Regions from separate parts of the Streptomyces sp. NPDC040405 genome, predicted to be linked through region 3. Evidence: riboswitches for the same ligand, from Rfam matches in the RefSeq annotation. Region 3 holds a riboswitch; each other region holds the start of a gene.
What was found. Region 3 has a riboswitch for thiamine pyrophosphate ahead of ACZ59A_RS16200 (purine-cytosine permease family protein). Riboswitches for the same ligand answer to the same signal wherever they lie in the genome.
Positions count from the first base shown of each region.

Region 1: it holds a riboswitch for thiamine pyrophosphate, as region 3 does, so the genes downstream of both, thiO (glycine oxidase ThiO) here and ACZ59A_RS16200 (purine-cytosine permease family protein) in region 3, are expected to answer to the same signal.
Region 2: it holds a riboswitch for thiamine pyrophosphate, as region 3 does, so the genes downstream of both, ACZ59A_RS13790 (thiamine ABC transporter substrate-binding protein) here and ACZ59A_RS16200 (purine-cytosine permease family protein) in region 3, are expected to answer to the same signal.

Region 1 covers NZ_JBVIVI010000001.1:373,452-383,389, forward strand. The annotation lists gene ACZ59A_RS01725 (phytoene desaturase family protein) at 1-866, shown strand, start outside; gene ACZ59A_RS01730 (hypothetical protein) at 1,025-2,044, opposite strand; gene metF (methylenetetrahydrofolate reductase [NAD(P)H]) at 2,084-3,001, opposite strand; gene thiE (thiamine phosphate synthase) at 3,096-3,779, opposite strand; gene ACZ59A_RS01745 (Rv2175c family DNA-binding protein) at 3,892-4,257, opposite strand; gene ACZ59A_RS01750 (NAD(P)/FAD-dependent oxidoreductase) at 4,381-5,613, opposite strand; TPP riboswitch at 5,810-5,923, shown strand; gene thiO (glycine oxidase ThiO) at 5,922-7,136, shown strand; gene thiS (sulfur carrier protein ThiS) at 7,133-7,345, shown strand; gene ACZ59A_RS01765 (thiazole synthase) at 7,351-8,184, shown strand; gene ACZ59A_RS01770 (SRPBCC domain-containing protein) at 8,284-8,742, shown strand; gene pknB (Stk1 family PASTA domain-containing Ser/Thr kinase) at 8,831-9,938, shown strand, end outside.
Region 2 covers NZ_JBVIVI010000002.1:1,441,964-1,451,901, forward strand. The annotation lists gene pyrH (UMP kinase) at 1-95, shown strand, start outside; gene frr (ribosome recycling factor) at 200-757, shown strand; gene ACZ59A_RS13780 (phosphatidate cytidylyltransferase) at 757-1,932, shown strand; gene rlmN (dual-specificity RNA methyltransferase RlmN) at 2,011-3,117, shown strand; TPP riboswitch at 3,184-3,287, shown strand; gene ACZ59A_RS13790 (thiamine ABC transporter substrate-binding protein) at 3,283-4,356, shown strand; gene ACZ59A_RS13795 (ABC transporter permease) at 4,434-6,047, shown strand; gene ACZ59A_RS13800 (ABC transporter ATP-binding protein) at 6,064-7,092, shown strand; gene ACZ59A_RS13805 (LOG family protein) at 7,134-8,288, opposite strand; gene ACZ59A_RS13810 (hypothetical protein) at 8,323-9,561, opposite strand; gene ACZ59A_RS13815 (ABC transporter ATP-binding protein) at 9,543-9,938, opposite strand, start outside.
Region 3 covers NZ_JBVIVI010000003.1:581,877-591,814, forward strand. The annotation lists gene ACZ59A_RS16165 (FtsX-like permease family protein) at 1-17, opposite strand, end outside; gene ACZ59A_RS16170 (ABC transporter ATP-binding protein) at 20-784, opposite strand; gene ACZ59A_RS16175 (hypothetical protein) at 781-1,068, opposite strand; gene ACZ59A_RS16180 (sensor histidine kinase) at 1,208-2,563, shown strand; gene ACZ59A_RS16185 (response regulator) at 2,551-3,210, shown strand; gene ACZ59A_RS16190 (IlvD/Edd family dehydratase) at 3,272-4,978, shown strand; gene ACZ59A_RS16195 (triphosphoribosyl-dephospho-CoA synthase) at 5,042-5,917, shown strand; TPP riboswitch at 5,932-6,025, shown strand; gene ACZ59A_RS16200 (purine-cytosine permease family protein) at 6,023-7,423, shown strand; gene ACZ59A_RS16205 (APC family permease) at 7,538-9,160, shown strand; gene ACZ59A_RS16210 (serine hydrolase domain-containing protein) at 9,291-9,938, shown strand, end outside.

The DNA of each region.
Region 1 (9,938 bases), on a different contig from region 3:
TCGGCGGCGGCATGCGGGCGCTCGCCGACGCGCTGTACGAGCGCTGCGGCAAGCGAAAGGTGGAGTTCCGCTTCGAGGCGGAGGTCACCGGCATCATCGAGAAGGACGGCCGGGCGGCGGGCGTCGAGCTGGCCGACGGCACGGTCGCCGAGGCGGACATGGTGGTCGCGGGCATCGCCCCGGCGCTGCTGCCCGCCCTGCTCGGCGGCCAGGAGCCATGGCGGGAGAGCGAGGACGTGCGGCCCGGGCCGGGGCCCGGCAGCGGCCCGCCCGGCCGTCTCACGGTCTTCCTGGCGCTGCGGGGCGGCCGCCCCGACGACGCGGTGCACCGGACCGTGGTGCACACCCCGGACCGCGAGGCGGAGCTGACCGCTGTCTTCGGTGCGGGCGACGGCCATGGCCCGCACGAGCCCTGCCCGCGCCCGACGGTGACCGTGCTGCGCCCGGACGACCCCGCGACCCGCCCCGACGACGGCCACGAGGCCGTCACCCTCAGCGCGGTCGTCGCCCCCCACGGCCCCGTCGACTGGACCGGCGGGGAGGCCGCCGAGCAGGGCGCGGACCGGCTGATCACGGCCGCCGAAGCGGCCGTACCGGGGCTGCGGGAGCGGATCCTGTGGCGCGAGGTCCGCACCCCGCGCGACACCGCCGCCGCCACCGGTGTCGCGGACGGCTCCGTGCCGGGCCCGGCGCTGGCCGGGGCCGAGGGCCGGTATCTGCGCCCGGCCAACCTCACCCGGCTCCCGGGCCTCTATCTGGCGGGCGGCTGGTCCCACCCGGGCGGCGGGCTGGCCCATGCCGGAATGTCGGGCGCGCTGGTGGCGGGCCTGATCGTCGAGGGCCAGGACTGGCGCGGCTCCCAGTAGGCGGCGCCAACCCGGCCCGCGTCAGAAGCGCGGGCCGGGTACCAGGGGGTGTCCGCAACGTCGCGTTGGATCAGCCCGCGGCGTCAGGGGAGACCTCCCGGCGGTAGCCGGGGGAGCACGCCAGGCGTCGCGGGCACGACGGGACTGCGCGGACATCCCTAGAAGCGGTACTGCTCGTCGTACCCCTGCTGGAAGCCCGGCTGCTGGTAGGGGTACGGCGGCTGGTCCTGCTGCTGGCCGGGCGGGATGTCGCCCTCGCGCTGCTGCGGGACCCAGGGGCCGCCGGGCTCCATGGCGTCGGCGCCCGGGGCGTACTGCTGCGGCGAGCCGTACGAGGCGTCCGCCGCGTAGTGGTCGCCGCCGTACCCACCGGCGGCGTACGGATCCTGCTGGTAGCCCGCGTACGGGTCGGCGTACTGCTGCTGCGCGTAGGGGTCCTGCTGGCCGTAGGGCTGCTGGTCGTAGGAAGCGGCGTACGGGTCCTGGGCGTACGACGCGTACGCCTGGTCCTGGTAGCCGTACTGCGAGGCGTCCGCGTACACGTCCTGCTGCTGGCCGTAGCCCACGTCATAGCCCTGGCCGGGAACGCCCTGCCCCGGCATGTCCTGTCCCGGCATGGCCTGTCCCGGCATGGCCTGGCCGCCCTGGCCGTCCTGCGCGCCGTACCCGGCGTACGTCTCGTACGCGCTGTACCCGGCGTTCGGGTCCGGGTAGGCGCCGGAGGCGGGGGTGAACGGGGACGGCTCCTCGTAGACGCCGTACTCGCTGGTGTCGTCCGGCATCGGCTCCGGCCGGTAGGTGGGCGGCTCGGGCCGCGAGACCGGGACGTCCTCCAGATCCGACACCTGCAGCATCGGCTCGGGCTCCGGGCCGTCCGGCCCGGGGCCGCGCTCGCGCCCGCGGCCCAGCCCCGGCAGCCCGGGTACGCCGTCCAGCGCCCAGCCCATCTCGAAGCCGCGGCGGAAGGACAGCGTGACGTAGGTCTGACCGGCCGCGAAGGCGATCGCGCCGATCGCGATCACCACCACGGACGGGATCAGCACCCCGACGACGACGCCCAGAAAGCCGACGAAGGCCAGCAGCCGCCAGCGCAGCCGCGCCTTGTACTGCAGGAGTACCTCTCCCAACAGCCACAGCGCCACGACGCCGAAAGCGATGTAGAGGACCGTCCAGCCCATGCCCGCCCCTCTCAGTGCGGCTGCCCCTCGGCCGCCGTATCAGGACCGCTGGTGCAGTCCCAGATTCTTGTAGATTTCCAGCGTCGCCGTGGAGTGGTTCAGGGTAATGAAGTGAAGCCCGGGGATCTCCTCGGCCATCAACCGCGCGCACAGCTCTGTCGCGTAGTCGATCCCGATCGAGCGTACAGCCGCCGCGTCGTCCTTGACCGCCAGGATGCGTTCGGCCAGCTCCGGCGGGAAGGCGGCGTTGCTGAGCTGTGCGAACCTCTCGATCTGCCTGACGTTCGTGACCGGCATGATTTCAGGGATGATCGGCGTCGTACAGCCCGAGGCCGCGACCCGGTCGCGCAGCCGCAGATAGTCCTCCGGGTAGAAGAACATCTGCGTGATCGCGAAGTCGGCGCCCGCGCGGCACTTGTCGACGAAGTGCCGGATGTCGGTGTCCCAGTCCGTCGAGCGCGGGTGCATCTCGGGGAAGGCGGCGACGCCGACGCAGAAGTCCCCGGACTCCTTGATCAGGCGGACCAGCTCGGCGGCGTAGGTGATGCCGTCGGGGTGCTTGACCCAGTCGGCCATCGGGTCCCCGGGCGGGTCGCCGCGCAGGGCGAGCATGTTCCGGATCCCGGCACCGGCGTACTGGCCGATGATGTTGCGCAGGTCGGCGAGGGAGTGGTTGACCGCGGTCAGGTGGGCGACGGGAGTCAGGGTGGTGTCGGTCGCGATCTGCTCGGTGGCGCGGACGGTGCCCTCACGGGAGGAGCCACCCGCGCCGTACGTCACGGAGACGAAGGTCGGTGAGACAGCCTCCAGCCGGCGGATGGCGTTCCACAGCGTGTGCTGCCCCTTGTCCGTTTTGGGGGCGAAGAACTCGAAGGAATACGATTGCTCACCCGACGCGAGCAGGTCACGCACGGTAAGGGCTCGATCAGTCCTGGTGGAAGCGGTGCCTAGGGCCATACGGGAAGGTTAGCCAGCGGGGTGGCAGACGCCCACCCGGCAACGTGGTTATGGGGGGTTTGCCAGGATCCTGTCCGCAATACGGACAGGATGATCAAGCCGGGCTCAACCCCGACACCTGCTGGCCATCTGCTGCTCGCACGCGCTTCGCCAGGGCTTCCGCCGCCGCCGCCGGGTCCGCGGCCTCGGTGATGGCCCGCACCACGACGACGCGGCGCGCTCCCGCCTCCAGCACCTGATCCAGGTTCGACGCGTCGATACCGCCGATCGCGAACCAGGGCCGGGCCGGGCGCCGGGCGGCCGCGTGACGGACCAGGGAGAGACCGGGGGCATGGCGGCCCGGCTTGGTGGGGGTGGGCCAGCAGGGGCCGGTGCAGAAGTAGTCCACGCCGGGCTCGGCGAGCGCCGCGTCCACCTCGGCCTCCGCGTGCGTGGAGCGGCCGATCAGCGGGCCGTCGCCGAGGAGGGCGCGCGCCGCCGGGACCGGCAGGTCGCCCTGGCCCAGGTGGAGCACGCCGGCACCGGAGGCGTGGGCGACGTCCGCCCGGTCGTTGACGGCGAGCAGCCTGCCGTGGCGGCGGCAGGCGTCGGCGAAGACGGCGAGGTGGTCCAGCTCCTCGGCGGCCTCCATGCCCTTGTCCCGCAGCTGGACGATGTCCACCCCGGCCGCCAGCACGGCGTCCAGGAACTCCGGCAGGTCGCCCTGGCGCTTGCGCGCGTCGGTGCACAGGTAGAGGCGGGCGTCGGCCAGCTGCTCGCGTGCGGTCATCGCGGTCATCGGGTGGCTTTCCCCCAGGGTCGTGCGGCGTACGGGCCGGGAGGCCGCCGTCGGGGACGGCGGCCGACCCGGCCCGTACGCCAGGTGGTGGTTCGGGAAACGTCGGGCGGCGTCAGACGGCGAGCGCTTGCGCGCGCCGCTTCACTTCCGTGCCGCGATTCTCGCTCAGCGCCTGAGCCGGGGTGCCCGGCAGGGTCGGATCAGGGGTGAAGAGCCACTCCAGCATCTCCTCGTCGCTGAAGCCGTCGTCCTTGAGCAGTGTCAAGGTGCCCACGAGGCCCTTGACGACCTTTCCCTCACCGATGAAGTCCTCGGGCACCTGCAGCACCCGGTTCTCGCCACGGCGCACCGCGATCAGCTGGCCCTCCTTGACCAGCTGCCTCACGCGGGTCACCTCGACGCCGAGCCGGTCGGCGATGTCGGGGAGAGTGAGCCAGGCGGGTACGAGAGCATCGATCTTTGCGTCAATCTCGGTCACGGAACAAGCCTGCCATCTGGGACTGACAGTGGGTAGCCGGGCGCCGGCCGTGCGGGCCGCCGGGCGCGGGGCCCGCCGGTCCCGCCGGGCCCCGCGCCCCTGCTCACCGGGGGTGCCGAGGGGTCACAGAACGGCCGACTTCAGCGGCACCGACGGATCCGTGGCCCGGGTCCGGTCCAGCCGGGCGCCGCGTTCGATCAGCTTGCGGCCCTGGGCCAGATCGCGCGGACGGCCGACCGCCAGCAGGGCGACCAGGGCCCCGTCCCGCAGCCAGCACACCGACCAGGCGGCGCCGTCCGGGTCGCCCCGCCAGACCAGTTCGTCGGCGTCCGAGTGGTGTCCGACGTACTGCACGAACCGCCCGAACTGCTCGGACCAGAAGTAGGGCACCGGGTCGTAGACCTGGCCGGGGAAGTGCGCGGTCCGGCTGCCCACCACATTGGCGGCGACCGTCCGCGGCCCCTGGAGCGCGTTGTCCCAGTGGTGGACCAGCAGCCGGGTCCCGTAGCGGGCGGAGGGGAAGGACGCGCAGTCGCCGACGGCGTACACGTCCGGCACCGAGGTACGCAGCCCCTCGTCGGCGGCGACGGACCGGTCCTCGGCGAGTTCGACGCCCGAACCGGCCAGCCAGCCGGTCGCGGGCCGGGCGCCGATGCCGACGACCACGGCACCGGCCCGCAGCCGGGTGCCGTCGCCGAGCTGGAGCCCGCTCGGGTCGAGCGCGGTCACCCGGGCGCCGGTGACCAGGGTGGCGCCGAACTCCGCGTACCAGCCGGTCATGTGGGCGGCGACCTCCGCCGGGAGGGCGCCCGCCAGCGGCCGGTCCGCGGCCTCCACGACGGTCACCGCGCAGCCCGCCTCGCGGGCCGCGGTGGCGAACTCCGCGCCGATCCAGCCCGCCCCGACCACCACGATCTCCTGCTGCCCGGCGAGCACCGGGCGCAGTCGTTCGGCGTCGTCCAGCGTGCGCAGGAGGTGGACTCCCGGTACGCCCTCGCTGCCGGGCAGGGCGATCGGCTCGGCGCCGGTGGCGATCACCAGGACGTCGTACGGGATCGGCCCGGACCCCGTCTCGACCGTCCGCCCGGCCGTGTCCAGCCCGGTCACGGGAACGCCGAGGCGCAGCCCGATGCCGAGTGCGGCGAAGTCCACGTCGAACGCGGACCCCTCGGCCTTGCCCAGCAGTACGGCCTTGGACAGCGGCGGCCGGTCGTACGGCTGGTGGGGCTCCGCGCCCAGCAGCAGGATCTCCCCGGTCCAGCCCTGCTCACGCAGCGCGACCGCGGTCTGCACCCCCGCCATGCCCGCGCCGACGATCACCACCCGCTGTGCACCGCCACCCGCCGAGGACGCCATCGTCTTCGTCGTCTCATCGCTCACACGATCACTGTATTGCGGCAGGTGGGGCGGACCGGAGAGCGCACGACGAGATCTCGGGCACAGCCCGGCGGGCCGGACGCCCTGTCGTATCGGGGCGCGGGGCCCCCGGTGCCCGGCCCCGCGCGGGGCGCTCCCTTCCGGGCGATTCGGGGCGCGTACTAGGGTGGCGGGACAGAGCACTCGCGGGAGCCCGGGCGCACCGGGCTGAGAGGGAGGCTGGCGCGGCCTCCGACCGTACGAACCTGATCCGGGTCATGCCGGCGAAGGGAGGGGGCGACCAGCCCATGCACACCCCACGTGAAGTACCCACCGACGACGGCCCGTACGACGTCCTGGTCATCGGCGGCGGGATCATCGGCCTCGTCACGGCCTGGCGGGCGGCCCAGCGCGGCCTGCGCACCGCCGTCGCCGACCCGGCGCCCGGCGGCGGGGCCGCGCAGGTCGCGGCCGGGATGCTGGCGGCCGTCACCGAGCTGCACTACGGCGAGCAGACCCTGCTCGGGCTGAACCTGGCCTCGGCGCGCCGCTATCCGTCCTTCGTGGCGGAGCTGGACGAGGCGAGCGGCCATGACCTGGGCTTTCGCACCTGCGGCACGCTCTCCGTCGCGCTCGACGCGGACGACCGCGCCCATCTGCGGGAGCTGCACGCCTTCCAGCTGCGGCTCGGGCTGGACGCGCAGTGGCTGACGGGGCGCGAATGCAGGCGCCTGGAACCGATGCTCGCGCCGGGCGTACGCGGGGGCCTGCGCGTCGACGGCGACCACCAGGTGGACCCGCGGCGGCTGGCGGCGGCGCTGCTGACGGCGTGCGAGCGCGCCGGGGTGGCCGTTCACCGCGTCCGCGCGGAGCGGCTGCTGCTGAGCGGCGACGGCGGCCGGGCCACCGGGGCCGAGCTGGCCGACGGTTCGCGCACCCGGCTGACCGCCGAGCAGACCGTACTGGCCGCGGGCAGCCTCAGCGGGCGGCTCCCGGGCGTCCCCGAGGAGGTCCTGCCGCCCATACGCCCCGTCAAGGGCCAGGTCCTGCGGCTGTCCGTACCCGGCCCGTACGCGCCCTTCCTGTCCCGGACCGTGCGGGCCGTGGTGCGCGGCGGGCACGTCTACCTCGTCCCGCGCGAGAACGGCGAGCTGGTCGTCGGCGCGACCACGGAGGAGATGGGCTGGGACACCACGGTCACCGCGGGCGGGGTGTACGAGCTGCTGCGCGACGCGCACGAACTGGTGCCCGGCATCACCGAACTGCCGCTCGTCGAGACCCGCGCCGGGCTGCGCCCCGGCTCCCCCGACAACGCCCCGCTGCTCGGCCCGACCGAGCTGCCGGGCCTCCATCTGGCCACCGGCCACTACCGCAACGGCGTCCTGCTCACCCCGATCACCGGCGACGCCATGGCCGAGGCGCTTTACGGCGGCGAACTCCCGCCCGAGGCGCGGCCCTTCTCCCCGCGCCGCTTCACGGCCACCCGGACTCCCGAGCACGCAGTACAGGAGCACACCGCATGAGCGTCACCCTGACCGTCACCGTGAACGGCGAGCCCCGCGAGCTGCCCGGCGGCACCACCCTCGACGGGGTCGTCGCGACCCTCACCAAGGCGCCCTCGGGCGTCGCCGCGGCCGTCAACGAGACGGTCGTCCCGCGCGGCCAGTGGCCCGCGACCCCGCTCGGCGACGGCGATCGCGTCGAGGTCCTCACCGCGGTCCAGGGAGGCTGACCCCCATGACGCACCCCACGACGCTGGATCAGGCCCACACCGGCGCCGCCGATCCGCTCACCATCGCCGGTACGTCCTTCGGCTCCCGCCTGATCATGGGGACCGGCGGCGCGCCCAGCCTGGACGTCATGGAGCGCTCGCTGATCGCCTCCGGCACCGAGCTGACCACGGTCGCGATGCGCCGCCTGGACCCCACGGTGCAGGGCTCGGTGCTGTCCGTACTGCACCGGCACGGCATCCGCCCGCTGCCCAACACCGCGGGCTGCTTCACCGCCGGGGAGGCCGTGCTGACCGCCCGGCTCGCCCGCGAGGCCCTGGGCACGGACTGGGTGAAGCTGGAGGTCGTCGCCGACGAGCGCACGCTGCTCCCCGACCCCATCGAGACGCTGGACGCCGCCGAGACCCTGGTGGACGACGGCTTCACGGTCCTGCCGTACACCAACGACGATCCGGTGCTGGCCCGGAAGCTGGAGGACGTCGGCTGCGCCGCGATCATGCCGCTGGGCTCGCCCATCGGCTCCGGCCTCGGCATCCGCAATCCGCACAACTTCCAGCTGATCACCGAGCGCGCCGAGGTTCCGGTCATCCTCGACGCGGGCGCGGGCACGGCCTCCGACGCCGCGCTGGCCATGGAGCTGGGCTGCGCGGCGGTCATGCTGGCCTCGGCCGTGACGCGGGCCCAGGAGCCGGTGCTGATGGCCGGGGCGATGCGGCACGCGGTGGCCGCGGGGCGGCTCGCGCACCGGGCGGGCCGTATCCCCCGCCGCCACTTCGCCGAGGCGTCGTCCCCGGCCGAGGGGCTGGCCGCCCTCGACCCGGAGCGGCCCGCGTTCGCGTAGCGGGGCGGCCCGTGTTCGCGGGGGCCCGTGTTCGCGGGGCCGTGTTCGCGTAACGGAGCGGTCGGGGGCGGCATACCGTGGGAGGCGGAGGTGGTCGCCGTGACCGTGACCGTGGCCGACCGGATCGAGCGTGAGATTTACGTCGCCGCCCCCGCCGACCGCGTCTGGCGGGTGCTGACCACACCGGAGCACATCCGCACCTGGTACGCCCCCGGCGGCTGCGAGATCGACCCGCGCCCCGGCGGCACCGTCCGCTTCCGCTGGGACGAGCACGGGGAGTTCCACGGCCAGGTCGAGCGCGCGGTGCCCGACGCCCTCTTCCGCTTCCGGCTGGCCCACGCGCCCGATCGCGCCCCGCTCGGGCCCGGCCAGTCCACCGTGGTCGAGTTCACGCTCACCCCGGAGGGCGCGGGCACCCGCCTCCGCCTCGCCGAGACCGGCATCCGGGCGCTCGACCTCCCGGACGACGCCAAGGCCAAGCACGCCGAGTACGCCGCCCTGGCCTGGACCTCCGCGTGTGAGGAGCTGGCCGCCCTCGCCGCCGCCTCGCACAACTGAGACGGAGGTCACCGTTCTGTCCCAGTGCGTATCGGAAATCGGGGCAGCCGGTCCGAGGTGTCGGTGACGGCTCGTAGACTGCACTCTCGTGGATACGACGCTCCAAGACCCCCTTGTCGGGCAGGTGCTCGACGGCCGCTACCGCGTCGAGGCGCGCATCGCCGTGGGCGGGATGGCGACGGTCTACCGGGCCGTCGACACGCGGCTCGACCGCGTCCTCGCCCTGAAGGTGATGCACCAGAGCCTCGCCTCGGACGCCGCCTTCGTGGACCGCTTCATCCGCGAGGCCAAGTCCGTCGCCAGACTCGCGCACGCCAATGTGGTCGGCGTCTACGACCAGGGCACCGACGGCGCGCATGTCTACCTCGCCATGGAGTACGTCGCCGGGTGCACCCTGCGCGACGTCCTGCGGGAGCGCGGCGCCCTTCAGCCCCGCGCCGCGCTGGACATCCTGGAACCGGTCCTGGCCGCCCTCGGCGCCGCCCACCGCGCGGGCTTCGTCCACCGCGACATGAAGCCGGAGAACGTCCTGATCGGCGACGACGGCCGGGTCAAGGTCGCCGACTTCGGCCTGGTCAGGGCGGTGGACACCAACACCAGCGCCTCCACCGGGTCCGTCCTGGGCACCGTGTCCTACCTCGCGCCCGAGCAGATCGAGCACGGTACGGCCGACACCCGCGCCGACGTCTACGCGTGCGGCGTGGTCCTCTACGAGATGCTCACCGGCTCCAAGCCGCACGGCGGCAGCACCCCGGCGCAGGTCCTCTACCAGCACCTCCACGAGGACGTCCCGCCCCCGTCCGTCGCCGCGCCCGAGGTCGCGCCGGAGCTGGACGCGCTGGTCGCCTCCGCCACCGCGCGCGAGGTCGCCCTGCGCCCCGCCGACGCCGTCGACCTGCTCGGCCAGGTGCGCGACGCGCGCGCCGCCCTCACCGACGCACAGCTCGACGCCATACCGCCGCAGGCCCACGAGGAGGCCCTCGGCGGCGGCTCCGAAGACCGTACGACGGTCATCCCGCGCCCCGCCGGGGCCGCCGCTGCCGCCCCGGAGCACACCAGCCGTCTGGAGCTCCCCCAGGACCCGCCCGAGCCGCCGCGGCAGCGCCGCCGCATGCCGCGCCGCGGAGTGGTGACGATCGTCGCCGCCGTCCTGCTCGCCCTCGGCATCGGCGCCGGGGTCTGGTACATCAGCGCCG
Region 2 (9,938 bases), on a different contig from region 3:
TGGTTTTCGAGCTCACCGCCGAAGGAAATATCGCGCGCGCGGTGAAGGGTGAGAAGATCGGCACGCTCGTGAGCGACCGGGACTCACGGGGCTGACGGCTCGTTCGGGGGATGGACAACGGCCTGCCGGTCGGACACCGTGCAGGAGAAGACGCACGCAGGGGCGAGGCTCTGCCTACGCATAACACCAGGAGCAAGTGGTGATCGAAGAAATCCTCCTCGAGGCCGAGGAGAAGATGGAGAAGGCCGTTGTGGTCGCCAAGGAGGACTTCGCCGCGATCCGCACCGGGCGTGCGCACCCGGCGATGTTCAACAAGATCGTGGCGGACTACTACGGTGCGCTGACGCCGATCAACCAGCTCGCGTCGTTCTCGGTGCCCGAGCCGCGCATGGCTGTGATCACCCCGTTCGACAAGAGCGCCCTGCGCAACATCGAGCAGGCGATCCGCGACTCCGACCTGGGCGTCAACCCCAGCAATGACGGCAACATCATCCGAGTGGTGTTCCCCGAGCTGACCGAGCAGCGCCGCAAGGAGTTCATCAAGGTCGCCAAGGCCAAGGGCGAGGACGCGAAGATCTCGATCCGCAGCATCCGCCGCAAGGCCAAGGAGTCGATCGACAAGCTGATCAAGGACGGCGAGGTCGGCGAGGACGAGGGCCGCCGTGCCGAGAAGGAGCTCGACGACCTCACCGCGAAGTACGTCGCGCAGGTGGATGAGCTGCTCAAGCACAAGGAAGCCGAGCTGCTCGAGGTCTGATGAACGACTCTTCCTGGGGGGCCCCACCACGCGCCGGACTCTGGGGACCGACTGATCAGGGCACCTCCCCCGGCTATGGCTGGGAGGTGCCCCCTTCTTCGGCGGGTCCCGCGCACGAGGTGGCCGAAGCGGCGCAGACTCGCCCCATGCCCACCGTGCCGCACGCAGGCGGCGACCCCGGCGACGCCGTCGGCCGCGACCGGGGGGCCGCCCGGCCGGGCGGCCCCTTGTTCCGCGATGAGCGGGAACCGCGGCCCGGGCCCCGGCAGCCCTCCGGGCAGCCGCCGACGCCCCCCGGCCCCGGCTCCGAGGCCACCGGCAGCGCGCCCGGCAGCGGCGGCGGTCAGGGGACGAAGAAGAAGAGCGCGGGCCGTGATCTGCGCGCCGCGATAGGGGTGGGCGTCGGCCTCGGCGTGATCATCGTCGCCTCGCTCTTCATCTACAAGCCGGTGTTCATCGGCGTGATAGCGGTCGCCGTGGTCGTCGGGCTGTGGGAGCTGACCTCCCGGCTCGCCGAGCGGAAGGACATCCGGGTTCCCCTGGTGCCGCTCGCCGTCGGTGGCGTCGCCATGGTCGTCGCGGGCTATGTGCGCGGCGCACAGGGCGCCTGGGTGGCGGTGTCGCTCACGGCGCTCGCCGTGCTCGTGTGGCGGATGACCGAACCGCCCGACAACTACCTCAGAGATGTCACCGCGGGCGTCTTCGCCGCCTTCTACGTGCCGTTCCTCGCCACCTTCGTGGCGCTCATACTGGCCGCGCCCGACGGCCCGTGGCGGGTGCTGACCTTCCTGCTGCTGACCGTGGTGAGCGACACCGGGGCGTACGCGGTGGGCTGGCGCTTCGGCAAGCATCCGCTCGCCCCCCGCATCAGCCCCGGCAAGACCCGCGAGGGGCTGCTCGGCGCGGTGGCGTTCGCGATGGTCGTGGGGGCGCTGTGCATGCAGTACCTGATCGAGGACGGCGTGTGGTGGCAGGGGCTGCTGCTCGGCCTCGCCGTCGCGGTCAGCGCGACCCTGGGGGACCTCGGCGAATCCATGATCAAGCGTGACCTCGGCATCAAGGACATGGGCAAGCTGCTGCCCGGCCACGGCGGGATCATGGACCGGCTCGACTCGCTGCTGCCCACCGCCCCCGTGGTGTGGCTGCTGCTGGTGATCTTCGTGGGCGGCGGCTGAGCCCCGTACGCGCACCTTGTGGGCCCCGCGCCGCCCGTGGCGCGGGGCCTTCCGCATGTCTGCGACACTGGTACGGCCATGCCTAAGCCCGGAGAACTCACTTTCGCCGTGCCGCGTGGGGCCAAGAAGCCCCCGCGGCATCTCGCCGACCTCACGCCCGCCGAGCGTCGCGAGGCTGTCGCCGCCCTCGGAGAGAAGCCCTTCCGGGCCAACCAGGTGTCGCGTCACTACTTCGCCCGCTACACCGACGACCCCGCCCAGTGGACCGACATCCCGGCCACCGCGCGCGAGAAGCTCGCGGCCGGGCTGCTGCCGGACCTGATGAGCGTGGTGCGGCACATCAGCTGCGACGACGACACCACGCGTAAGACCCTGTGGCGCCTCTTCGACGGCACGCTCGTCGAGTCCGTGCTGATGCGCTACCCGGACCGGGTCACCATGTGCATCAGCTCCCAGGCGGGCTGCGGCATGAACTGTCCGTTCTGCGCCACCGGCCAGGCGGGGCTGGACCGCAACCTGTCCACCGCCGAGATCGTGCACCAGATCGTCGACGGGATGCGGGCGCTGCGGGACGGCGAGATCCCCGGTGGTCCGGCCCGGCTGTCCAACATCGTCTTCATGGGCATGGGCGAGCCGCTGGCCAACTACAACCGGGTCATCGGTGCCATCCGTCGGCTCACCGACCCCGAGCCGGACGGCCTCGGCCTGTCCCAGCGCGGTATCACCGTCTCGACCGTGGGGCTCGTCCCGGCGATGCTGCGGTTCGCCGACGAGGGCTTCAAGTGCCGTCTCGCGGTGTCCCTGCACGCGCCCGACGACGAGCTGCGCGACACCCTCGTCCCGGTCAACACCCGCTGGAAGGTGCGCGAGGTCCTGGACGCGGCGTGGGAGTACGCGGAGAAGTCCGGTCGCCGGATCTCCATCGAGTACGCGCTGATCAGGGACATCAACGACCAGGCGTGGCGCGCCGACCTGCTCGGGCGGCTGCTCAAGGGCCGCCGGGTGCACGTCAATCTCATCCCGCTCAACCCGACGCCCGGCTCCAAGTGGACGGCGTCCCGGCCCGAGGACGAGAAGGCGTTCGTGGCGGCCCTGGAGGCGCACGGGGTGCCGGTGACCGTCCGGGACACCCGCGGGCAGGAGATCGACGGGGCGTGCGGCCAGTTGGCGGCCACGGAGCGCTGACCACCGGCTGATACGGTGCCTTCGCACAAACCGTCGTACAACCATCCCGCGACGACGGACAAATGAACATTCCGACAGGGGAGCGCGACAGCGCTGAGAGTGCGGCACGGCCGCAGACCCTCCAACCTGATCCGGGTCATACCGGCGTAGGGAGTCAGCCTCACGATGAACAGCCATCTTCGGCGTGCCGTCACCGCCGCTCTCGTCGGTTCCCTCGGCACCGGAGTCCTGGCGGGCTGCGGTGGGGACGCGGCGGACGGCAAGGACTCCAAGACCGTCACCCTGGTCTCGCACGACTCGTTCGCGGCGTCCAAGGCGGTCCTCAAGGAGTTCACCCGTCAGACCGGCTACAAGGTGCGGGTGCAGGCGGGCGGTGACGCGGGGGCGGCCGTCAACCAGGCGATCCTGTCCAAGGGCCATCCGCAGGGCGATGTGTTCTTCGGCGTCGACAACACCCTCCTCTCCCGCGCGCTCGACAACGACCTGTTCACGCCGTACGAGGCGAAGGGCCTGGCCAAGGTCCCCGCGGCCTTCCAGCTCGACCGGGCGAAGCACCGCGTCACCCCGGTCGACTACGGCGACATCTGCGTCAACTACGACCGCGCCTACTTCGAGCGCAAGAAGCTCGCGCCGCCGAAGACGTTCGCCGATCTGACCAAGCCCGCGTATAAGAACCTGCTGGTCACCGAGAACGCCGCCACCTCGTCCCCCGGCCTCGCCTTCCTCCTCGGCACCGCCGCCCGCTACGGCGACCACGGCTGGCGGGACTACTGGAAGAAGCTGCGGGCCAACGGCGTCGAGGTGGTCGACGGCTGGGAGCAGGCCTACTACGACCGCTTCTCCGGCTCGGCGGGCGGCGCCAAGGGCGACAGGCCGCTCGTCGTCTCGTATGCCTCCAGCCCGCCCGCCGAGGTGGCGGACGCGAAGGCGAAGCCCGCGAAGGCCCCGACCGGGGTGGCGGACGGCACCTGCTTCCGGCAGACGGAATTCGCCGGGCTGCTGAAGGGCGCGGGCAACACCAAGGGGGGCAAGGCGCTGCTGGACTTCCTGCTGACCAAGCGCTTCCAGGAGGACGTACCGCTGAACATGTACGTCAATCCGGTGCGCGAGGACGCCGAACTGCCGGAGGTCTTCACCCGGTACGGGACCAAGGTCGCCGACTCGGCCACCCTGCCCCCGCGGAAGATCGCCAAGAACCGTGAACCCTGGGTCAAGGCATGGTCCTCGCTCGTTCTGTAGAGGCCACGGCAGAGGCCACGGCAGACGCCACGGCCCGCCGCGGCCGGTGGCGGGGCGCCGCCCCGCGGCTCGCCCTGATGGCCGTGCCGCTCGCCTTCTTCGCCGTCTTCTTCGCGTATCCGGTGGCCGCGATCGTCACCCGCGGGCTGCGCGTCGACGGCCGGTGGCAGCTGGGGCGGATACCCGAGGTGCTGGGCGATCCGTCCATCCTGCACATCCTGTGGTTCACCGGCTGGCAGGCGGCCGCCTCGACCGGGCTGACGCTGGCGGTCGCGCTGCCCGGCGCGTATGTCTTCGCCCGCTTCGCCTTCCCCGGCAAGGGGCTGCTGCGCGCCGTGGTGACCGTGCCGTTCGTACTGCCGACCGTCGTCGCCGGATCGGCGTTCCTGGGGCTGCTCGGGCGCGGCGGGCTGCTGGACGAACGGTGGGGGATACGGCTCGACACCAGCGTCTGGGCGATCCTGCTGGCCCACGTCTTCTTCAACTACGCGGTGGTGGTCCGCACCGTCGGCGGGCTGTGGGCGCAGCTCGACCCGCGCCAGGAGGAGGCCGCCCGGGTGCTCGGCGCGAGCCGCCTCGCGGCCTGGCGCCGGGTCACCCTGCCCGCGCTGGGCCCCGCCGTGGCCGCCGCCGCGCTGATGGTGTTCCTGTTCACCTTCACCTCCTTCGGCGTGATCCAGATCCTCGGCGGCCCGCGCTACGCCACCCTGGAGGTGGCCATCTACCGGCAGACCGCGCAGCTGCTCGACCTGCCCACGGCCGCGGTGCTGACCCTCGTCCAGTTCGCGGCGGTGGCGGCAGTCCTCGCCCTGCACGCCCGGACCGTGCGCCGCCGGGAGGGCGCGCTGCGGCTCGTCGACGCCGCCCGGACCGCGCGCCGCCCCCAGGGTCCGGCGCAGTGGGGGCTGCTCGCGGGGGTGCTGGCGGTCGTCGCGCTGCTGATCGTGCTGCCGCTCGCGGTGCTGGTGGAGCGCTCGCTGCATGGGCCGGACGGCTACGGATTCACGTACTACCGGGCGCTTCAGTCCGCCGCCGACAGCGGCGGCACCTTCTTCGTGGCCCCCGTGGACGCCCTCGGCAACTCGCTCCAGTACGCGGCCGTCGCCACCGTCTTCGCCCTTCTCGTCGGCGGGCTCGCCGCCGCCGCGCTCACCCGGAGGGCCGGGCGGCTCGTCCGCGGCTTCGACGCGCTGCTGATGCTGCCGCTGGGCACCTCCGCCGTCACCGTCGGCTTCGGCTTCCTCATCGCGCTCGACGAACCCCCGCTGGACCTGCGCTCCTCCTGGGTCATCGTCCCGCTCGCGCAGGCCCTGGTGGGCGTGCCCTTCGTCGTGCGCACCCTGCTGCCCGTCCTGCGGGCCGTGGACCACCGGCTGCGGGAGGCCGCCGCCGTGCTGGGCGCCTCCCCGCTGCGCGCCTGGCGCGAGGTGGACCTGCCGCTGGTGGGGCGGGCGCTGGCGGTCGCGGCGGGGTTCGCGTTCGCCGTATCGCTCGGCGAGTTCGGGGCCACGGTGTTCATCGCCCGCCCCGACCTGCTCACGCTCCCGGTGGCCGTCGCGCGCTTCCTGGGCCGCGCGGGGCAGCTCAACTACGGGCAGGCGATGGCGCTGAGCACGATCCTGATGCTGGTGTGCGCCTGCTCCCTGCTGGCCCTTGAGCGCATCCGCACCGACCGCTCGGGGGAGTTCTGAAATGGGGGAGAGCTGGATGACGCTGCTGCGACTGGACGAGGTGACGGTCCGGTACGGCCGCCGCGACGCGCTCGACGCCGTCGACCTGGACGTCGCCGAGCACGAGACCGTGTGTGTGCTGGGCCCCAGCGGCAGCGGCAAGTCCACCCTGCTGCGCGTGGTGGCCGGACTCCAGCGCGCCGCCTCCGGCCGGGTGTGGCTCGGAGGCCGCGACCAGAGCGGCATACCCACCCACCGGCGCGGGGTGGGGCTGATGTTCCAGGACCATCAGCTCTTCCCGCAGCGCGACGTGGGCGGCAACGTCGCCTTCGGGCTGCGGATGCGGGGGGCCGGGCGCGCGGAGGCGGACCGCCGGGTCGCCGAACTGCTGGAGCTGGTCGGGCTGCCCGGCGCGCAGCGGCGGCCCGTCGACTCGCTGTCCGGCGGTGAGCAGCAGCGCGTCGCGCTCGCCCGCGCGCTGGCGCCGCGGCCGCGGCTGCTGATGCTGGACGAGCCGCTGGGCCAGCTCGACCGCGGGCTGCGGGAGCGGCTGGTCATGGAGCTGCGGGAGCTGTTCGCCCGGCTGGGCACCACGGTTCTCGCGGTCACCCACGACCAGGGCGAGGCGTTCGCGCTCGCCGACCGGGTGGTGGTCATGGAGGACGGCCGGATCGCGCAGTCCGGCACCCCGCTGGAGGTGTGGCAGCAGCCCGCGAACGAGTTCGTCGCCCGCTTCCTCGGCTTCGACAACGTGGTCGAGGCGACCGTGCACGGCGAGATCGCCGACACCGTGTGGGGCAAGCTGCCGGTGCCGCCCGGCTCCCGGACGGGACCGGCCAGGCTGCTCGTCCGCCCGGCCGGGGTACGGCTCACGGCCCCCGCGGACGGGCTGCCCTGCACGGTCGCGGCCCGCACGTTCCGCGGCGACCATGTGGCGGTCGTCCTCCAGCCGTCCGACGGCCCCCGCCTGGAGGCGTCCTGTGCGCTGCGGGACGCCCCGGAGGCGGGGGACCGGGTCGGGGCGGCCTTCGACGCCGCGGATGTGGTGGTGCTCGGCGCGTCCTAGCGCGGCACGCTGTAGCGCGCGCCGTACGGAAGTCCGGCTCGTCAGGCGGACGCGCGGCCCGTCATCGAGGCGAGGGCGTCCGGGGCCTCGTCCACCGAGTCCACCAGCGCGATGCGGGCCTTCATCGGCCGCCCCTCCGCGAGCGCTTCGAGCAGCGGCCAGGCCGGAAGGCGGCGGGTCCAGTGGTCGCGGTCCACGAGCACCATCGGGGTCGGCTCGCCGCGCGACTCGTAGTAGTTGGGCGTGGCGTTGTCGAAGATCTCCTGAAGTGTTCCGGCGGCGCCGGGCAGGAAGACGACGCCCGCGTTCGAGCGGGCCAGCAGCCCGTCCTCGCGGGTCGCGTTGGCGAAGTACTTGGCGAGGTGCGAGGCGAACGCGTTCGGCGGCTCGTGCCCGTAGAACCAGGTCGGTATCCCCACCGACGCGCCGCCGTCCGGCCACCGCTCCCGCACCGCGAACGCGGCCCCGGCCCAGGCGCCGACCGAGGGGCGGAACGAGGGCGTCCGGGCGAGGAGTTCCAGCGCCTCCTTCAGCGCCGCGTCCGGAAGCGGTGCCGTGTACGCGCCCAGGTTGGCGGCCTCCATCGCGCCCGGGCCGCCGCCCGTCGCGACCGTCAGCCCGGACCGCGCCAGCGCCTGTCCGAGCCGGGCGGCGCCCGCGTACCCCTCGGAGCCGCGCTCCAGCGCGTGCCCGCCCATCACGCCCACCACCCGGGTGCCGGTGAGCAGTTCGTCCAGCGCGTCGGAGACCGCGTCGTCGTGGATCGAGCGCAGCATCGAGGAGAAGATGTCGCCGTCCGCCTTGGTCCGCTGGAACCAGGCGTACGCGAGGGCGTCCGGCGTGCCCGCGTACCCGTCCGCCCCGTCGTCCAGGCCCTCGAACAGCTCGGCCGCGGTATAGAGGGTGCCGCGGTACGGGTCGAAGGGCAGGTCCGGCACGGGCGGGAAGACCAGCGCCCCCCGCGCCCGTACCCGCGCGGCGGCCTCCGGCTCCATCGGACAGCCCAGGAAGACCGCCCGTTCGGTGTCGGTGGACAGCAGCGCGGACGTACGGGACGTCAGATCGACGGACTGGACCCGGTATCCGGCCAGGGTGCCACGGGCGACGACCTGGTCGAACTCCTCCAGGGACTCGATCTCGATGTCGGGTGCGGTGGGCGCTTCGGGCGCGGTGGTGTCTGCGTCATCGGTCTGCACGGCGTCATGCTAATCACATCGAACGCCGGTGCGGTCAGCGATGGGTGAACGGCATCGTCGTCAACTGGGCCACGGCCCACGCCACCGGCGCCAGTACGAGCAGCAGGACCGCGCCGCGCAGCGCGGCTGCGCCCCGCAGCAGCCGGGCCGACGCGCCGAGGCGCAGCAGGGCGGCCGTGGTGCGCCGGCGCGCGCTCCGCGCCTCCAGCGCCGCCGTGAGCACCGTGGTGAACGCGCACATCAGGACCAGGGCCGCGCCCAGGTCGGTGAGTGGGCCGAAGGACTGCGCGCCGGAGTGCACGGCGTGACCGTGGGCCGCCCCGTGCAGCCGCAGCGCCCCGTACAGCCCGGACGCGACCGCGCACAGCACTCCCACCGGACGCCCGATCAGCCCCGCCTCCTGCTGCAGCATGCGCCCCGCCAGCAGTCGCAGCGGGCCCGGCCGTCCCATGGCCAGCACCCGGCCGCAGCCGTGCACGAGCCCGGGCCCGGCCAGCACCAGACCGGCCACCGTCAGCATCCAGCCGCCCACCACCTCGGGCATGCCGCCGCCGAACCCCCCGGACACCAGGGCGCCGGGGGACGGATGCGCGCCGCGCCCCGCGTACGCCTCCAGTGCGAGCCCCGCCGCGGTCAGCGCGACGCCCCACGGCAGGGCGGACGCGGCGCGGTGGGGCGGCGGGGTGAGCGGGCCGGTCGCCACGGTGGGGAGCGCGGGCCGTGACGTACGGGCCGCGGCCCCCGCTCCCGGCCCCCGGGGCCACAGCCCCGCCGTGCTCGCCGCGCCCGCCACCACCGGTACGACGGCCACCAGCGTGACCGCCCCGGCCAGCGGCAACGGCCGCTCCCCGCCGAGGGCGCCGCCCGCCGCGCCGCTGCCCGCCCACAGCAGCCACGAGCCGCCCACATCGCCGCGCAGATGAAGGAAGGCCAGCAGGGCGAGGGCGCTCCCGGCCGCGCAGGCCGTCGCCGTCGCGACGCCCGCCAGCAGCGCCAGCCGGGCCGGGCCGAGCCCGGCCGCCGCGAACCCCGCCCCCGGGCGGGTGCTGGGGTCGGCACGGGCGACCGACATGGCCAGCTGCACGGTCGCGGCCAGCGGCACGACGCACCACAGCAGCCGCGCGAGCGCCCCGTCGGCGTCGGCCGGGTGGCTCGCCGCGAATCCCAGGGCGGACAGCAGCAGAAAGCTCGCGCCCGCCGCCGCGACGGCCACCAGCGACCGGCGCAGCAGGACCAGCGGATGCGAGCCGCGGGCTAGGCGGAGGCTGAGCACGCCGCGATGCCCTCCGCGTCGGGGAACGCCGCCGGGTCCACCAGGCGGCCGTCCAGCAGCGTCACGGTGCGGTCGGCGAGCGTGGCCACCTCGGGGTCCTGGGTGGCGAGCACGACGGTGATGCCGTGGGTGCGCGCCGCCGTGGTGAGCGCGCGCAGCACCTGGGCGCGGTCGGCGCGGTGCAGCGGCGCGGTGGGCTCGTCCGCGAACAGCACACTGGGCGTGGGGGCCAGCGCCCGCGCGATGGCGACCCGCTGGCGCTGCGACTGCAGCAGCGCGCCGGGGCGCGCCCCGGCGCACTCGGCGACGTCGAGCCGCTCCAGCCACTCGTACGCCACGCTCTTCGCCGCCCGCCGCCCGGTGCCGCGCAGCATCAG
Region 3 (9,938 bases):
CACGCGAGATACAGCATCGTCACTCCGTTTCCAGCGTGGCCACGCACTGGGCCAGCTCGGCGGCGGTGGGCGCCTTCAGCGTTTCGACGACCCGCCCGTCGGCCATGACCGTCGTGAGGTCCGCCCGCGCGGCGGCGGCCGGGTCGTGGGTGACCATCACCACCGTCTGGCCGAGGCCGTCCACCAGATCGCGCAGCAGCCCCAGCACCTCACGGGCGGTCCGCAGATCCAGCGCGCCCGTCGGCTCGTCGGCGAACACCACCGCGGGCCGGGACACCAACGCCCTTGCTATAGCGGCGCGTTGCTGCTGGCCGCCGGAGAGTTCGGCCGGGCGGTGCGCGAGGCGTCCCGCGATCCCGACCCGCTCGATCAGTCCGCTCACCCACGCCCGGTCGGGCTTCTCACCGGCCAGCCGCAGCGGCAGCAGGATGTTGTCCTCGACGGTCAGCGACGGCACCAGGTTGTAGGACTGGAAGACGAAGCCCACGGAGCGTCGGCGCAGCTCGGTGCGGCGGGCCTCGTCCAGCCCGCCGATCTCCGTACCGTCGATGAAGGCCCGTCCGCCGGTCGGCGAGTCCAGCCCCGCGGCGCAGTGCATCAGGGTGCTCTTGCCGGAGCCCGAGGGCCCCATCACGGCGACGAACGTGCCGCGTTCCACGGTCAGCGACACCTCGTCCAGGGCGCGGACGCCGCCGGGGTAGGTCTTGGTGACACCGGCCAGCTCGACCGCCGGTGCGGGACGGGCCGTCAGGGGTTCGTGGTCCTGGGTGCGGAAGAGCCTCATGACCGCCGCCGATGCCTGCGGTGGTGGACGGTGAGCGCGACGGCACACGCCAGGGTGGCCAGGCCGAAGCCGATGCCGACGAACACGCTGAGACCGCCGATGGACGACGTCACGATGTTGCCGACCGCGAAGGTCACCAGCAGCAGCCACAGCACGGGACGGACGACCCCGCCCCCGCCCCCGTCGCCGCCGTCGGGCCGCCCGGGCCCTGGTGTCCGCGGGGCCGCGAAACCGCGGTAGGGATCCGTCACGTAAGGCTCCTCGTACGTCGGGGCGTTGGGCATGCGACGACGCTACGAACCGGCGCCTCCGGCGGCGATCCGGCCAGCCGGAGACCCGGGGTACAGCAGGCTGTACCCCGCCCCGGGGAGAGGTGACGGCATCTCACGGGGTGCCCTATTGTCGCGGTCCAAGGAGGTGGGGATGGACACGCGCGACGCCAGTCCGGCGGTCCCGGGACGCGACGCCACTCCGGCGCCCCCGGGACGCGACGCCACTCCGGCGCCCCCGGGACACGACGCCACTCCGGCGGCCCCCGGACCCACCCGCCCGTGGGACGCGTTCGCCCGCGCCCGGACCGCTCTGGACGCCTTCGAACACCTCGTCGGCGGGTTCGGCACCGCGATCCTGGCCGTGGTCATGCTGGTGTGGCTGATGGCCACCGCGCTCGCGTGCCTCGTCGGGGTGGGGCTGTTGCTGGTGCCCACCGCACTGCGCGGGCTGCGGGCCGTCGCCAACCGGGAGCGCGCCCGGCTGTCCCGATGGGGCCCGGAGATCATCGGCCCGGGCCCGGCCCCCGTCCGGCTGCGCGCCGCTCTCGCGGATCCCGCCACCCGGCGGGAGCTGCGCTGGCTGGCCGGACACGCCACCCTCGGGCTGCTGCTCGCGCTGACCGGCCTGACGCTGCCGCTCAGCGCGGCGACCGACGCCACGTTCCCGGTGTGGTGGAAGCTGGTGCCGCCGGAGGCGGCCACCCCGTCCCCCATCCCGCTGTGGACCGTGCACGACTGGCCCGGCGCCTTCGCGGTCAGCCTGATGGGTCTCGGCTGGATCGCCGTCATCGTGGGCGTGGCGCCGAGCATGGCGTGGCTCCAGGCGTGGCCGGGACGGCGGCTGCTCACACCCGGGGCGGGGACCGACCTCGCGCTGCGCGTCGCCCAGCTCACCGCCACCCGGGCCGCCGCGCTGGACGCGCACGCCACCGAACTGCGGCGGATCGAGCGGTCGCTGCACGACGGGACGCAGAACCGCATGGTCGCCGTCACCGTCCTGCTCGGCGCGGCCCGCCGCGCCGTGGCCCGTGATCCGTCCCGCGCCGACGCCATCCTCGAACAGGCCCAGAGCGCCGCCGAGCAGGCGCTCGCCGAACTCCGCGGCGTCGTCCGGAGCATCCTGCCGCCGGTGCTCGCCGACCGGAGCCTGACCGACGCGCTCGCCGGTCTGGCCGCCGACTCCCCGGTGCCCTGCCGGATCGACGCCGACGTACCCGGCCGGTGTGCCGCGTCCGTCGAGGCCACCGCCTACTTCGTGGTGGCCGAGGCGCTCACCAACGTGGCCCGGCACAGCCACGCCCGCCACGTCACCGTCACCCTCCGCGGCCACGACGGCCGACTGCACTTGCGCATCACCGACGACGGCCGCGGGGGAGCGGAGGAACACGGCGGATCCGGGCTCGTGGGCATCCGCCGCCGCACCGCGGCACACGACGGGACCCTCGTCCTGACCAGCCCACCAGGTGGGCCCACGACCCTGGAGGTAAGCCTGCCATGCGGATTGTGATCGCCGAGGACGATCCGCTGCTGCGCGAAGGGCTCGCCCTGCTGCTGCGTGCGGAAGCCCTGGACGTCGTGGCCACCACCGGCACCCCCGAAGGATTCCTCGACGCCGTCGCGGCCCACACACCCGACATCGCCATCGTGGACGTCCGGATGCCCCCGACCCACACCGACGAGGGGATCGTCGCGGCCGTGGAGGCCCGGCGCCGCCGCCCCGGCCTGGCCGTCCTCGTACTGTCCGCCTACGTCGAGCAGGCTTTCGCCACCGACCTGCTCGCCGACGGCAGCGCCCGGCTCGGCTACCTGCTCAAGGAGCGGGTCGGCCGGGTCGAGGAGTTCCTGACCGCGCTGCACCGGGTGGCGGACGGCGGCACCGCCATCGACCCCGAGGTCGTCGCCCAGCTCTTCGCCCGCACCCGGCCCGACACCCGGCTGGACCGGCTCAGCCCCCGCGAACGCGACGTCCTGGCGCTGATGGCCGAAGGGCTCGGCAACACCGCCATCGCCGAGCGGCTCGTCGTCACCGAGGGCGCCGTCCACAAACACATCCGTAGCATCTTCGCCAAGCTCGGACTGGCCCCCACCGACCGCACCGACCGGCGCGTGGCCGCCGTGCTGCACTACCTGGAGGACGCACACCGCCGGGCCTGAAACCCGCCCGGGGTGGGCAGCGTTCCCCCGCACGGATCGTCGAGAGATCGGAAGGGTTCGTATGAGCGGCATGCATCGGTCGCGGCACTGGTACGAGGGTGAGACCCGCGACGCGTTCATCCACCGTGCCTGGATGCGGCGCGGACTGCCCGACCACGTCTTCGACGGACGCCCACAGATCGTCATCTGCAACACCTGGTCCGAACTCACCCCCTGCAACAGCCACTTCCGCGAAATCGCCGACCATGTGAAGCGGGGGGTGTGGGAGTCCGGCGGGGTGCCGCTGGAGCTTCCGGTGCCGTCGCTGGGGGAGACCCTGCTGCGCCCGACCGCGATGTTCTTCCGGGACCTCGCCGCGATGGTGACCGAGGAACTCATCCGGGCCAACCCCGTCGACGGGGTGATCCTGCTCGGCGGCTGCGACAAGACCGTACCGTCCCTGCTCCTGGGGGCCGCTTCGGTCGATCTGCCCACCCTGATGGTCACCGGCGGCCCCATGCTGAACGGCTCGTGGAAGGGGCGCCCGCTGGGCTGCGGCACCGGGGTCTGGGAGCTGAGCGAGGAGGTACGGGCGGGCCGGATGGACGCTTCCGAACTGCGCCGGGCCGAGTCGGCGATGATCCGCAGCCGGGGCCACTGCAACACCATGGGCACGGCGTCCACCATGGCGTGCGCCGCCGAGGCGCTGGGCATGACCCTGCCCGGCAACGCGGGGCTCCCCGCGCCCGACAGCCGACTGCTGGAGCTGTCCCACGCGGCGGGCAACCGCATCGTCGACATGGTGCGCGAGGACCTGCGGCCCAGCGCGGTCCTGACCGCCCAGGCGCTGCGGAACGCGGTGCGCGCGGTGGCCGCCATCGGCGGCTCCACCAACGCGGTCGTCCATCTGCTGGCCCTCGCCCGCCGGGTCGGGGCGGACTTCGGCCTGGACGACATCGACCGCGCGGGCCGCGGCATCCCCCTGCTCGCCGATGTGCAGCCCGCCGGATCCCACCTCATGGAGGACTTCCACCGCGCCGGTGGTCTGGACGCCGTCCTCGGGGAGATCAGGGACCAGCTGGAACCGGCCGTCACCATCACCGGCCGCCCCCTGACCGAGCAGCTGTCCGGCCGGTCCAGCGCCGATCTCACCGTCATCCGCACCGCGGAGGACCCGATCGCCCATCACGCGGGGCTCGCCGTGCTCCGCGGCAACCTCTGCCCCGACGGAGCCGTCATCAAGCCCGCCGCCGCGACACCGGAGCTGCTGCGCCACCGGGGCCGCGCCGTGGTGTTCGACGGCATCGAGGACTTCCGGACCCGGATCGACGACCCGGAACTCGCTGTCGACGCGGCCGATGTGCTGGTCCTGCGCGGCTGCGGGCCGCGCGGCTACCCCGGCATGCCCGAGGTGGGGAACATGCCCCTGCCGCCCGCCGTGCTGCGGTCCGGAGTGCGGGACATGGTGCGGATCAGCGACGCCCGGATGAGCGGAACCGCCTTCGGCACCGTCGTCCTGCACATCGCGCCCGAGTCGGCGGCGGGCGGACCGCTGGGGCTGGTGCGGACCGGCGACTGGATAGAACTGGACGTCGAGCGGCGGCTGTTGAGGCTGGACGTACCGGAGGAGGAACTCGCCGCCCGGCAACCGGTCACCGCCGCCGCGCCACCGGCCACCGGCGGATGGGAGCAGATCTACCGCGACCATGTCGAACAGGCCGACCGCGGCGCGGGCCTCGACTTCCTCTCCGGCACCCGCGGATCGTTCGTCGCCAGGGAATCGCATTGAGCACACAGCGGGATCACAGGAACGACCCAGGCCCGGGAAAGGTTCACCGCTTACCCTCCGGTCATGCCCACGACACGCTCCATGGATGAGGCCCTGGCGCAGACCGCCGTACGCGCCCTGATCTCCCAGGCGGAGCTGACCCCCAAACCGGGCCTCGCGGACACCCGCGACATCCAGGCCCGCGCCACCGGTACCGATCTGCTCGCGCTGCGCTGGTCGGCGAAGTCGCTGGCGCCCGGGTTCGCGGCCATGGCGGCCGCCGCCCGCCGCCCCGGCGAGCCGACCCGGGCGCTCCGTGAGGAGCTGGGCGGCATCGGCCGCTGCGCCGAGTGGACCATGGCGCGGGCCGGTGGCGGCCCGGTCACCGGCCGGTTGCACCATGGGGCGCTGTGGGTGCTGGGGCTGCTGGTGGCGGCCGCCGCGCTGGAACCCGGCGCCGCCCCCCGGGAACTGACCGCCGCCGCCCGGCAGCTCGCGGCCCACGCCGACCGCGGTGCCCCGCGCAAGCCCTCGGCGGGCTCACAGGTGTCCGCCACCTACGGCGCGGCGGGCGCGCGCGGCGAGGCCCGGGCCGCCTTTCCGCACGTACGCCGCGCCCTGGACGCCCTGGCCACGGCGCGGGCCGCGGGCGCCACCGAGACACAGGCCCGGCTCGACGCGCTGCTCACCGTGATGAGCACCCTCCAGGACACCGGGCCGCTGTACCGGGCCGGGCCGCCCGCCCTCCGGCGGGTGCAGGACGGGGCCCGCGGTGTGCTGGAGGCGGGCGGCACCGCGACGGCCCCGGGCGCCGCCGCCCTCGCCACCCTCGACGCCGAGCTGCGCGACATGGGCATCGCACCCCGCGGCAGCGCCGCGGTGCTGGCCGGGGCGCTCTTCCTGGACGCGCTCCCGGCCCGGCCCCGCCCCCCGGGCCGGGCCCACGGAGCGAGGGGTTAGCCTGGGGTCGCTCCACACCGGACACGGGGTGCCCCGCACGGGGCTGAGATCACACCCGTCGAACCTGAACCAGTTAGCACTGGCGGAGGGATGTCATCGATGCGCATGCCGCATGCTGCCACCGACCCGGCGACGACCGGCGCGGAATCCGTCTTCGACGGGCGGATGCCCGCCGCGCCCGGCGATCTGCGCGTCGAGGCGCGCGGTATCGCGCCGGTTCCGGAGAGCCACCGCTACGGCGGGCCGGGGCGCCTGTTCACCGTGTGGTTCGCCCCGAACCTGACCATGACCGGCGTGTTCACCGGCACCGTCGGCATCTCGCTCGGGCTGGACTTCGCCACCGCGCTGGCCGCCGTCGTCCTGGGCACCCTCATCGGTGCCGTACCCACCGCGTACCTCGGCACCTGGGGCAGTCTGACCGGGGCGGGCCAGCTGCCCCTGGCGCGGCTGGCGTTCGGCCGGGGCGTCGCCGTGCCCGGCGTACTGCAGTGGCTGTCCTCGGTCGCCTGGGACGCGCTCATCGGCCTGTTCGGCGGTGATGCGCTGGCCCGGCTGTGCGGCCTGCCGTTCTGGCTGGGCGTGCTGCTCATGATGGCCGCCCAAGGGGCGCTCGGGGTGCTGGGCTACGAGGCCATCCACCGGATGCAGAAGCTGATGACCTTCGTCCTCGCCGCCGCGTTCGCTGCCCTGGCCGTCAAGCTGCTGGACGGTGTCGACCCCGCGACCACCGGGTTCGCCCACGGCGGCGACCGCATCGGCGCCTTCGTCCTGACCAGCACGATCGCGCTGAGCCTGGCGCTGTCGTGGGCGCCGTACGCCAGCGACTTCAGCCGCTATCTGCCCCGCGCCACCTCCCGGCCCAGCATGTTCTGGTGCACTCTGCTCGGCGTCACCGTGTCCTTCGTGGCCGTCCAGGCGCTCGGGCTGTGGGGTGCCTCCGTCTTCACCGACCAGACCGCGAGCGGCGTCGACGCGGCCCTGGGGGGCGGGGCGCTCGGCGCGTTCGGGCTGCTGGCCGTGGCGCTCGCCGCCCTGTGCAGCAACGCCATGAACGACTACAGCGGCTCGCTGGCCCTGCAGACCGCGGGTGTCCGCATCCCCCGCCCGCTGGCCGCCGCCCTCGCCGCCGTGCTCGGTTTCCCGTTGGTGCTGTGGATGCACGCCGCCGACACCACCGCGCGCTTCCAGAATGTGCTGCTGTTCGTCGGCTACTGGATTCCGGGCTTCGTCGCCGTCGTGGCCGTCGACTGGTTCGCCCGCGCCCGGGCCCGGGGCGGCGCGCCGGTCGACCTGGCCGCCGAGAGCGCCCGCCCGCAGCCGTGGTGGCCCGCCCTGCTGGCGTTCGCCGCCGCCTTCGCCGCGGCGGTGCCGTTCATGGACACCAGCCTGTACACGGGCCCGGTGGCCGCCGCGCTGCACGGCGCCGACCTCGCCTACTACGCCGCCTTCCTCGCGGCGCTCCTCGTCTACGCCCCGCTCAGGCTCCGCCGCCGTACCGTTCGCTGAGGTCGCGCTTCGTCGATATCCGCACGTCACACGGCATCCGGTGACCGAGACCCGCGGTGTGCGTGGCACCCTGGGCTCTCGTACCAGCCCGCACCACCCGAGGAGACGTGCCACGTGCCGCAGAACCAGCCAGCGGAGTCCATCGCCGCCCCGGCGGTGCTCGCCGAGGAACGCAGACTCCACAAGGACCTCGGCTTCTGGGGCCTGACGGCGATCGGGTTCTCCAACATCCTCGGCTCCGGCTGGCTGTTCGCGGCCCTGTACGCCGCCCAGACCGCCGGACCCGCCGCGCTGCTGTCCTGGATCGCCGCGGGCGCGCTGTGCGCCCTGATCGCCCTGGTCATGGTGGAACTGGGCGCCACCCGCCCGGAGGGCGGCGGCACCGTGCGGTGGCCGCTGTACGCGAGCGGGCGGCTGGTCGGCACGATGGTCGGCTGGTCCGTCGTGCTCTCCGTCGGCGGTACGGCCGCGGAGATCAGCGCCATCATGCAGTACGCCGCGCACTATCTGCCGGGGATCTACGACGGCGGCAGCCTCACCCTCGCGGGCCTCGGCGTGGCCGTCGGGCTGAGCGTCGTGCTGACCGCGCTCAACTGGTTCGCCGTGCGGATATTCGCCCGGCTGAACAACCTGGTGTCCGTCTTCAAGGTCATCGTCCCCGTGGTCACGATCGTCGCGCTGTTCCTGTCGGGCACCCACTCCGGGCGCCTCACCGAACACGGCGGTTTCGCACCGTACGGCTACGCCGCCTGCCTCACCGCCCTCGCCGGGGGCGGCATCGTGTACTCCGTCAACGGGTTCCAGGCCCCGCTGGACTTCTCCGGTGAGGCCCGCAATCCGCGCCGTTCCGTACCGGCCGCGGTGCTCACCGGGATCGGCCTCGCCGTGCTGGTCTACCTCGGGCTCCAGCTGGCGTTCCTGTACACGGTGCCCGACTCCGCGCTGGGCCACGGCTGGCAGGGAGTCAACTTCGAGTCGCCGTTCGGTCAGCTCGCCCTCATCCTCAATCTGCACTGGCTGGCCACGCTGCTGTACGCCGACGCCGTGATCTCCCCGGGCGGTTCCGCCTACGTCGGCGTGGCGATCAACGCCCGGCACACCTACGCCCTGGCCAAGAACGGCCTGCTGCCGCGCTTCTTCATGCGCATCGACCCCCGCTCCGGCATGGCGCACCGCGCGCTGCTGCTCAACCTCGCGGTCATCGTCATCTTCATGCTGCCGTTCGGTGGCTGGCAGGACATCGTGAGCGTGATGGGGGACATGTATCTGCTCATCTACGCGGCCTCGGCGGTGGCCGTCGCGGTGTTCCGGGCGCACGACCGGGAGCGGGGAGTGCCCCGGGCGGACGGGCAGGTGCCGGGTGTGCGCTGGATCGCGCCCCTCAGCTTCGTCGTGGCCAGCGAGTTCGTGTTCTGGTCCGGCTGGCACGATCTGCGGCTCGCGCTGCCGCTCGTCCTGGTGGGGGTGCCGCTGTTCCTGCTCCAGCGGCGTGGCGCCGGGGGCCTTCCCGCCCTCGGTGAGCTGCGGCACGGCGCCTGGCTGGTGTTCCACCTCGCCGCGCTGACCCTGCTGTCGTGGCTCGGCAGCTTCGGCGGTTCCGGCCGGCTCCCGGCGCCGTACGACACGGTCGCGGTGGGCGCGCTCGCGCTCGGAGTGTTCGCGTGGGCGGTGCGCTCGGGCGCCGCCCACCTCAGGACGGGCGCCGCGGACGCGCCGCCCACCGCCCCCGCGGTCTGAGCCCCTCAAATCCGTACGGGCGCTGCCGCACGCGCCGCCGGAAATACCCTGGCGCGGTGGTGCTCCTTCGTCGGATGATCGAAAGCCCACCGGCCGTGCACGACCCACCGCATACGGAGGATGAGACGCGATGAGTGTTCGGAGTGCGCGCCCCCTGCCCGAGAGCACACCCGCCGCGAAGGGAGTGGACGCGCGCGGCGTCGGCGCGTTCCTCGACGCGCTGGAGGCGGCGCCCGGCATCGAGCCGCACAGCCTGATGATCGTGCGCCATGGACATCTGGTCGCCTCCGGCTGGTGGGCTCCGTACACCCCGGACCGGCCGCATCTGCTCTACTCGATCAGCAAGAGCTTCACCTCGACGGCGGCCGGATTCGCGGTGGCCGAGGGACTGATGAGCCTCGACGACCCGGTGCTCTCCTACTTCCCCGAGTTCGAGGGCGACATCACCGACCCGCGCAGCCGGGCCATGCTCGTCCGGCACGTCGCGGCCATGGCCAGCGGGCATCTGACCGAGACCCGGGAGCATGCGTTCTCCCGCGACCGGGACGAGCCCGTGCGCGGGTTCCTGCTGACTCCGCCGGACCGCGACCCCGGCACCGTCTTCGCGTACAACCAGCCCGCCACGTACAGCCTCGCCGCGATCGTCCAGCGCGTGACCGGGCAGTCGCTCACCGACTATCTGCGGCCACGGCTGTTCGACCCGCTGGGGATCGGTGAGACGGCGTGGATCCAGCGCCCGCCCGGCCGCGACCTCGGGTTCAGCGGCATGTACGCCACC